Regions from separate parts of the Sphingopyxis sp. SCN 67-31 genome, predicted to be linked through region 1. Evidence: riboswitches for the same ligand, from Rfam matches in the RefSeq annotation. Region 1 holds a riboswitch; the other holds the start of a gene.
What was found. Region 1 has a riboswitch for cobalamin ahead of ABS88_RS12780 (TonB-dependent receptor plug domain-containing protein). Riboswitches for the same ligand answer to the same signal wherever they lie in the genome.
Positions count from the first base shown of each region.

Region 1 (4,381 bases):
CACCGGCGGCACCGGCCGCACGCGCAGTTCGCCATAGAGGTTCGCGGTCCGCGCCTCCTGATCGGCGTCGAGGGTCAGCGCGCCGCGCCGGCCGGCGACGTTGACGAACTGCCGCGCGTGGGTGCTGCCACGGCGAATCTCGCCCCCCAGCGTCACCTCGACCGGCCCCGCGGCATAGTCGAGCCGCGCGAACCCGCCGACGTCGGTCGATTTCTGGTCGATCAGCTGAAAGATCGGGTGAAAGAGCGATTTCGCGTTGACGAAACCCCCGACCTCGAGCGTCGCGGTGCCGAGGTCGAAGCGGGTGCGGTTCTGCAAGCGCAGCGAATCGATGTCGCGTCGCTGATCGCCCGCGATGCTGCCCGCATTGGCGCCGCGCGGGGCGGTCAGCGCCTGCGCCTCGGTCAGCGCGCCCGGCAATTGCTGGCGGATGCGGTTGATGCTCGCATAGAAGCGCGTCGCGACCCCGTCGCCGAGCGTTAGCCCGACATTGCCGTGGAAGCGCAGGCTGCGGCGCCGCGCATGGTCGCGGTCGCCGTCCGACGTGTCGGCGCTGACCGCGCCCCAGGCGTCGACCGGCCCGCTGGCGACGCCCGCCGAAACCAGGCCGCGCAGCAGGCCGAAGCTGCCGGCGTCGCCGCGCAGATAGACGCCGTGGGCGGTGCGCCCGGTCGGAGTCACGCCGTTGATCGCGCCGCCCAGCGTTCCCGAACCGAAGCGCAGCGCATTGGCGCCGCGATAGACTTCGAGATGGTCGAAGAAGATCGGCTCCAGCTCCTGAAAATCACCATTGTCGTCGGCGAGGTTGATCGGCACCCCGTCCTGCAACAGCGTGACGCCGCGCATGTGGAAGCCGCGCGAGAGGCCCGAGCCGCGGATCGCGAGGCGCACCTCCTGCCCATAGCGCGGCTGGAGGTAGACGCCGGGCGAGAAGGCGAGCGTATCGCGCAGCGACACGATCGTCTTGTCGGCATAATCCTGATGCGTGACGACATCGGTGCCGCCGGGGGTCTGCGCCGCGCGCTGCTGCGCGGCGTCGGCGAGCGTCGGCGCGGTGACGATGATCGTCGCCTCCTCGGCGTGAGCGGCGGGGGAAAAGGGCACCGGGGAAAACGACAGGGCGAGGGCGAGCGCCGGCAGGGGCGCCGCGCGGGTAACGGAACGGGTCATGGAAAATCCTTCGCTGAAAATCAGGCAAGGCCGGCGCGCGCGGAAGCGCGGCCGGCGATCGGTCTGAATCAGGCGAAGGCGGGCGGGCCGGTGCTGGGAGGAAGCGGCGAGGCGATGCCCGGCGCGAAGCCGAGCGAGGGGATCGCCAGCGGCGTGGGGGCGGCCGGTGCCGGCGCCGCGGGCAGTGCCGGGGCATCGGGCACGATCGGCGCCACCGCGAGCGCGCCCCACGGGCAATGCTGCTGCCCCTCGCCATCGGGATGATCGCCCGCGGTCTGGACCGGGATGGTCATCGTCCCGCCGGGGTTCGACGGGTCCGAACAGACGCGGACGGTGATCGAACCCCCGGCATCGGGCCCGATCATCCAGCCCGGCGCGACCAGCACCCGCGCGAGCAGCGCGAGAAGCACCGGTAGCAGCAGCCAGCCCGGTCGGCGGAAGGCGGAAAGATCGGCCACGCCGCGCTCCTAGTCCCGGCGGACGGTTCGGGCAAGCGCGCAGGCCCCGCAAAAGCCGATTGCCAAAATATGCCGAGGCGCTATGGGCGGGCGCCGCAAGGGCAACCTTGCATTGATCGCGCCGGTGCCCCGATGGGGCTTAAAAGGGAACGCGGTAAGGGGGTCCGGCCGGGCCTTCGAAACCGGGGCTGTCCCTGCAACTGTAAGCGGCGAGCGCGATGCACCGACCCGGTCCCCGACCGGGTCTGCCACTGGGGCGACCTGGGAAGGCGTGCATCAAGCGACGACCCGCGAGCCAGGAGACCTGCCGGCGCGGGTCGCTCAATGCCTCGGTCCAGGGAAAGGCCAGGGCACGGAGAACTCCGTCGAGCGACGACCCAGCGGCCGGGGCCGCTTCGGGGCACGAAATGCGGGCGCCTTGCGCCAGCCCGCCGCCCGTGCGCCGGTCGATCGCGCACGCGGCTCGGCAGGTCCCCGCCTTCGCTCTCGGCGCATGGGGGACTCCCATGTTGAAATACGGCCTTTCCATCGTGGCGCTGGCGGCGACGTCGCCGGCGCTGGCCCAGACCGGCGATGCCGCCGCCGACCCGCGCCCCGGCGACGCGATCATCGTCACTGCCTCGCGTTCGGGCGAAGGGGTCCGGGCGGACCAGCTCGGCGCCTCGGTCACGGCGATCGACAGCGAAGCGCTCGAACAGCGCCAGACGCGCATCGTTTCCGACGTGCTGCGCGACGTGCCCGGCGTCGCGGTCAGCCGCACCGGCGGCCTCGGCGGCATGACCGATATCCGCATCCGCGGCAGCGAAGCCAATCACGTCCTCGTCCTGGTCGACGGCATCGAGGTCGCCGACCCCTATCAGGGCCAGTTCGATTTCGGCGGTCTGCTCGCCGACCCCGCCGCGCGGATCGAGGTGCTGCGCGGCCAGCAATCGTCGCTCTATGGCTCCGACGCGATCGGCGGCGTGATCCATTACATCACCCTGTCGGGACGCGAGGCGCCGGGCCTGAGCGCCCGGATCGAGGGCGGGTCGTTCGGCACCGTCGCCGGCAGCGCCCGCGCCGCGGGCGCATCGGACAGCTTCGACTATGCGATCACCGGTACCTATTACGGCGCGAACGGCTATCCGACCGCGCGCGGCGGGGTGCGCGACGTCGGGATGCAGACGGTCGGCGCGAGCGCGAAGCTGGGCTGGACGCCGAGCGACGCCTTCCGGCTGAACGCCGTGCTGCGCTATGGCTTCAGCGACGCCGACAACGACGACAGCGAATATGATACGACGAGCCCGCGCTTCGGCTATATCGTCGACAGCCCCGGCGTCCATGTCGAGACCGAATCCTTCCATGCCCTGCTGGCGGCCGAACTGACCGCGCTCGACGGGCGCTGGGTGACCAGCCTGTCGGGGCAGCTTTCCGACACCGCGCGCCACGGCCGCTCCCCCTTCGGGTTGGACTATGGCAGCAAGGGACAGCGCTACAAGGGATCGCTGACCTCGAGCATCCGCTTCGGGACCGATGCGATCGCCCACCGGCTGACCGGTGCGGTCGATGTCGAGCGCGAGGCCTTCCGCACGCTGACGCCGGGCGCCTTTCAGGGAAAGCGCCACACCGACAATCTGGGGCTGGTCGCCCAATATGAGCTGACCGCGGGCGCGCTCTCGCTCGGCGCGTCGCTGCGCCACGACGACAACAACCGCTTCGACGATGCGACGACCTGGCGCGTCCAGGGCAGCTATCGCCTTCCGACCGGCACGCGCATCCGCGGCGCCTATGGCACCGGGGTCAAGAATCCGGGCTATTTCGAGCTGTTCGGCTATATCGACGGCCGCTACATCGGCAATCCCGACCTGAAACCCGAAAAGTCCGAGGGCTGGGAAGCGGGGATCGAGCAGAGCTTCGGCGCCGACGACTGGGCGACGGTCGGGGCGACCTGGTTCGATTCGACGCTGAAGGACGAGATCTTCACCGACTATCCGGCGCCCGACTTCACCGCGACTCCGGCGAACCGCGCGACGACGAGCAAGCAGCACGGCATCGAGGCCTTCGCCAGCGCGCGGCCGCTGCCGCAGCTTCGCTTCGACCTCGCCTACAGCTGGATCAAGGCGCGCGAGAACGGCGCGCCCGAAGTGCGGCGGCCGAAGCATATCGCCAGCTTCAACACCACCGTGTCGAGCAGCGACCAGCGCTTTGCGGGGACCCTGACGCTGCGCTACAACGGCCGCACGACCGACCTCGCCTATATCGACCCCAGCTATGTCCCGGTCGTGGTCGCGATGAAGGACTATGTGCTCGTCAACCTTGGCGCCGATTACCGGGTGACCGATGCCATCTCGGTCTTCGGGCGCGTCGAGAATCTGCTCGGGGTCGACTATGAGGAGGTTTTCAGCATCGCGACGCCGGGCCGGGCCGCCTATGGCGGCGTCCGCCTGCGCTTCTGAGGGAAGAGGAACCCGCTTGACCCCGCACGCCGCCCTGCCCGCGCTCGCGCTGCTGCTCGCCGGCGGCGGCGCACTGTGGGCGCAGCAGGGCGGCCGCGCGGCGCCGGCGACGCCACCGGCCGCGCCGCAGCGCGTCGTGTCGCTCAACCTGTGCGCCGACCAGCTGCTGCTCGCGCTCGCCGACCGCGACCGGATCGCCGGGCTGACGCGCAACGCGACCGACCCCGGCATGTCCGCGGCCGCCGCGGCGGCGCGCGGGCTGCCGCTGATCCGCAACGCCGCCGAACAGATACTGGTCGCGGCGCCCGACCTGATCGT
Region 1 is NZ_MEFH01000063.1:23,675-28,055, reverse strand. Features, by position in the region: gene ABS88_RS12790 (TonB-dependent receptor family protein) at 1-1,170, opposite strand, end outside; gene ABS88_RS12785 (hypothetical protein) at 1,239-1,628, opposite strand; cobalamin riboswitch at 1,734-1,954, shown strand; gene ABS88_RS12780 (TonB-dependent receptor plug domain-containing protein) at 2,135-4,063, shown strand; gene ABS88_RS12775 (ABC transporter substrate-binding protein) at 4,080-4,381, shown strand, end outside.

Region 2 (4,381 bases), on a different contig from region 1:
TCGCGGCGGCCGAACTCGGCCTGCTCGCGGGCGCCGACCGCGTCGAGGGCTGCCTGTTCGGAAACGGCGAGCGCACCGGCAACACCTGCCTCGTCACCATCGCGCTCAACATGTACACGCAGGGCGTCGACCCCGAACTGGACTTCTCCGACATCGATCAGGTCATCCAGACGGTCGAATATTGCAACCAGTTGCCTGTCCACCCGCGCCACCCCTATGGCGGCGAGCTGGTCTACACCGCCTTTTCGGGCAGCCACCAGGACGCGATCAAGAAGGGGTTCGCGGCGCGCGAGCGGCAGAACGACGACAAGTGGGAAGTCCCTTACCTGCCGATCGACCCCGCCGACCTGGGGCGCAGCTACGAAGCGGTGATCCGCGTCAACAGCCAGTCGGGCAAGGGCGGCGTCGCCTGGGTGCTCGAACAGGACAAGGGGCTGAAGCTGCCGAAGAAGATGCAGACGAGCTTCAGCCACATCGTCCAGGCGGTGGCGGACCAGACGAGCCGCGAGCTGACCGCCGACGACATCTGGACCGCCTTCGAGGGGCATTATCTGGCGGCGGACGGCAAGCGCTTCCAGCTCGTGAGCTGGGCGGAAAGCCAGAGCGGCGCCGACCGCATCTTCGCCGGCAAGCTGACCATCGACGGCGCCGAGCGCAGCATCAGCGGCCGCGGCAACGGCCTGATGTCGAGCGTCGTCGCCGCGCTGGCCGAATCGGGCGGCCCGGCGATGGACATCGTCGATTATTCGGAACATGCGATCGGCCAGGGCAGCAACGTGCAGGCCGCCGCTTATGTCGAATGCCGCACCCCCGACGGCCGCAGCCTGTTCGGCTGCGGTCTCGACACCGATGTCGCGACCGCCAGCGTGCGCGCGATCCTGTCGGCGGCGAACGCGATCTGATCCGGTCGCGGAGGCCGGGGCGGCGCGGGCCGCCCCGGCCTCCGCGCACCCCTTCCCTCTCCCGTCCGCCGCATCCCGGTCACGACTGGCCCGATCGGCGTTTCGCGGTGCGCGCATTTGGTCCTAAGCCGATGCGCGCAGCCGGGGGGCGGCGAAGGAGAAGGACCCGTGAACGCATCCCAGGCCCCGTCCGCCAGCGGCCCGAGCGCGTCCGTCGCGCCCGCCGGGCCGCTCCCCGCCGACGGGGGAAGCAGCGACCTGTTCTGGAGCCTGCAATATTGCCGCGCGAGCGCGCTGTCGCTGACCCGTCTCGAACTGGCGCTCGCCAGCAGCGACCGGCAGCGGATCGTCGAGGCGATCGACCGCCTCCACGCGCTCGACCGCGAAATCGAGCGCAGGGTCGCAAGCCTGCCGCCGCCGCCCGATCCCGACCCCGAGCGCGAGGCGATCGACCGGCACCTCGACCGCGAGAAGATGGCGGTGGCGTTCGAGAAGCTGGCGCTCGCCAGCGGGATCAGCGGCCCCGCCCTCGCATCGCCGCCCGCCTTCGCGGCGCGCACGCGGCCCGAACCCGAGCTTTCTCATGCGGTCGAAGGGCCGCCCTTCGATCGCCGGCGGACCCATATTCTCGCCTCGCACGGCCCGAAGATCGCGCTCCTGCTGGCGATCGCGGCCGCCACCGCCGCGCTGCTGGCGACTGCCTTTTAGGATAGGGCAATCACCACGCCGCGAAACACATATAAAGATTTCTTTATATAGTGCTTGACAGGATCGTCGCGGCGCCTATTCTGCATGCTGTCGAGGTTCTTCGCGCCGGGCATCCGGGGCGGAGCGAAGATGGGAAGCCGGTGCAAAACCGGCGCTGCCCCCGCAACTGTAAGCGGCGAGCGGCGGTCGATCATGCCACTGGTTCGGCAAGGAACCGGGAAGGCCAGACCGCTGCGGCGACCCGCGAGCCAGGAGACCTGCCTCGTCAGATACGTCCTCCGGCGGGGTGCCCGGTCAGGCCGCATGCATGGCTGCGTCCGACCCTTGCCCTGCGGACGCGGGATATCGTGCGTTCGCGTCTGTCCGTCGCCCTTGCCCCCTGCAAGGTGCTCGAAATGACTGTCAGCGTCGCCACTTTAGGCTTTCCCCGCATCGGCCTTCGCCGCGAACTCAAGGTCGCGCTCGAATCCTACTGGTCGGACAAATCGACCCTCGCCGACCTGCACGCCGCAGCCGCTGGCCTGCGCGTCGCCCATTGGGCGCGGCAGAAGGCGCTGGGGGCCGACATCCTGCCGTCGAACGATTTTTCGCTCTACGACCATGTGCTCGACACCTCGGCGCTGATCGGCGCCGTCCCCGCGCGCTACGACTGGGACGGCGAGACGGTCGATACCGATCTCTATTTCGCGATGGCGCGCGGCGCGCAGGGCGATCCGATGCACGCCGGGTGCGGCCACGCCGCCGATACGACCGCGCAGGAGATGACCAAATGGTTCGACACCAACTATCATTTCCTCGTCCCCGAACTCACCGCCGGCCAGACCTTCCGCATCGCTTCGACGAAGATCTTCGACGAATATGACGAAGCGAAGGCGCTGGGGTATCAGACGCGCCCGGTGCTGCTCGGCCCGGTCAGCTACCTGATGCTCGCCAAGGGCAAGGCGGTCGAACCGCTCGCCCTGCTTCCCGCGCTGCTCGACACCTATGCCGAGATTCTCGCGCGGCTGACGAAACAGGGCGCCGAGTGGGTGCAGATCGACGAGCCCTGCCTCGTCCTCGATCTCGACGATGCGCAGCGCGCCGCGTTCGAGCGCGCCTATGCGCGGCTCGCGACGGCGGGGCCACGCCTGATGCTCACCCCCTATTTCGGCGGTCTCGGCGACAATCTCGATCTCGCTGCCGAACTGCCCGTCCACGGCCTCCACCTCGACCTCGTCCGCGCGCCCGAACAGCTCGGCCCGGCACTCGACAAGGTGCGGTCGCACGTCCTGCTGTCGCTCGGCATCGTCGACGGCCGCAACATCTGGCGCGCCAACCTTTCCGACCTTTACTGGCGGCTCAAGGAACTGGCGGCGACGCGCGACCTGATCCTCGCGCCATCCTGTTCGCTGCTCCACGTCCCGGTCGATCTGGCGCTCGAAACCGCGCTCGATCCCGAAATCGCGCAATGGCTGGCCTTCGCGACGCAAAAGATCGAGGAACTCGCCGCGCTCGCCAGGGCGTTGAACGAAGGCGAGGATGCCGCCTTCGCCGCCTTTTCGGCGTCGCGGATGGCCGCGGTCGCCCGGGCGACCTCGCCCCGCATCCACGATCCCGCCGTCGCCGCGCGCCTGGCCGCGCTCGATGCGGACGCCGCGCGCCGGGCCGCGCCCTTCGCCGCCCGCCGCGAGGCGCAGCGCCGGCGCCTTCCGCTTCCCCGCTATCCGACCACGACGATCGGCTCCTTTCCCCAGACGGCGGAGGTCCGCAAGGCGCGCGCCGCGCATATTCGGGGCGAAATCGACGATGCGGCCTATGACCGCTATCTGAAGGTCGAAACCCGCGCCGCGATCAAGTGGCAGGAGGAGATCGGCCTCGACGTCCTCGTCCACGGCGAGTTCGAGCGCAACGACATGGTGCAATATTTCGGCGAACAGCTTGCCGGTTTCGCCTTCACCCGCAGCGGCTGGGTGCAGAGCTATGGCTCGCGCTGCGTGCGGCCGCCGATCCTCTATGGCGACGTGTCGCGCCCGCGGCCGATGACGGTCGACTGGTGGCGCTATGCCCAGGATCAGACCGACCGGCCGGTGAAGGGCATGCTCACCGGCCCGGTGACGATCCTCAACTGGTCGTTCGTCCGCGACGACCAGCCACGCGAAGCGAGCTGCCGCCAGATCGCGCTGGCGATCCGCGACGAGGTGCTGGACCTGGAGGCCGCGGGCGCCGCGATCGTCCAGATCGACGAGGCGGCGCTGCGCGAAGGGCTGCCGCTGCGCCGCGGCGAATGGCCGCATTATCTGGGCTGGGCGGTCGAATGCTTTCGCATCGCGGCCTCCGGCGTGCGCGACGACACGCAGATCCACACCCACATGTGCTATTCGGAATTCAACGACATCCTTCCCGCGATCGGCGCGATGGACGCCGACGTCATCTCGATCGAAACCGCGCGGTCGCAGATGGAACTGCTCGGGGCCTTCGCAAGCTATGCCTATCCGAACGAGATCGGTCCCGGCGTCTATGACATTCATTCGCCGCGCATTCCGGCCGAGCGCGAGATGACCGACCTGCTGACCCTCGCCGGACGGCACCTGCCGCCCGATCGACTCTGGGTGAATCCCGATTGCGGGCTCAAGACGCGCAAGTGGGACGAGGTGCGACCGGCCCTCGTCTCGATGGTCGCCGCGGCGCAGCGGATGCGGATTCGGGAGGCCTATGATGCATGACGAAACCATGCCCGCGGACCAGCCCACGATCCGCGTCACCGCGATGCCCGCCAACGCCAATGTTTATGG
Region 2 is NZ_MEFH01000092.1:12,326-16,706, forward strand. Features, by position in the region: gene leuA (2-isopropylmalate synthase) at 1-902, shown strand, start outside; gene ABS88_RS18590 (hypothetical protein) at 1,071-1,610, shown strand; cobalamin riboswitch at 1,687-1,889, shown strand; gene metE (5-methyltetrahydropteroyltriglutamate--homocysteine S-methyltransferase) at 2,006-4,312, shown strand; gene ABS88_RS18600 (acyl-CoA thioesterase) at 4,305-4,381, shown strand, end outside.
Region 2: another riboswitch for cobalamin. It lies ahead of metE (5-methyltetrahydropteroyltriglutamate--homocysteine S-methyltransferase); the one in region 1 lies ahead of ABS88_RS12780 (TonB-dependent receptor plug domain-containing protein).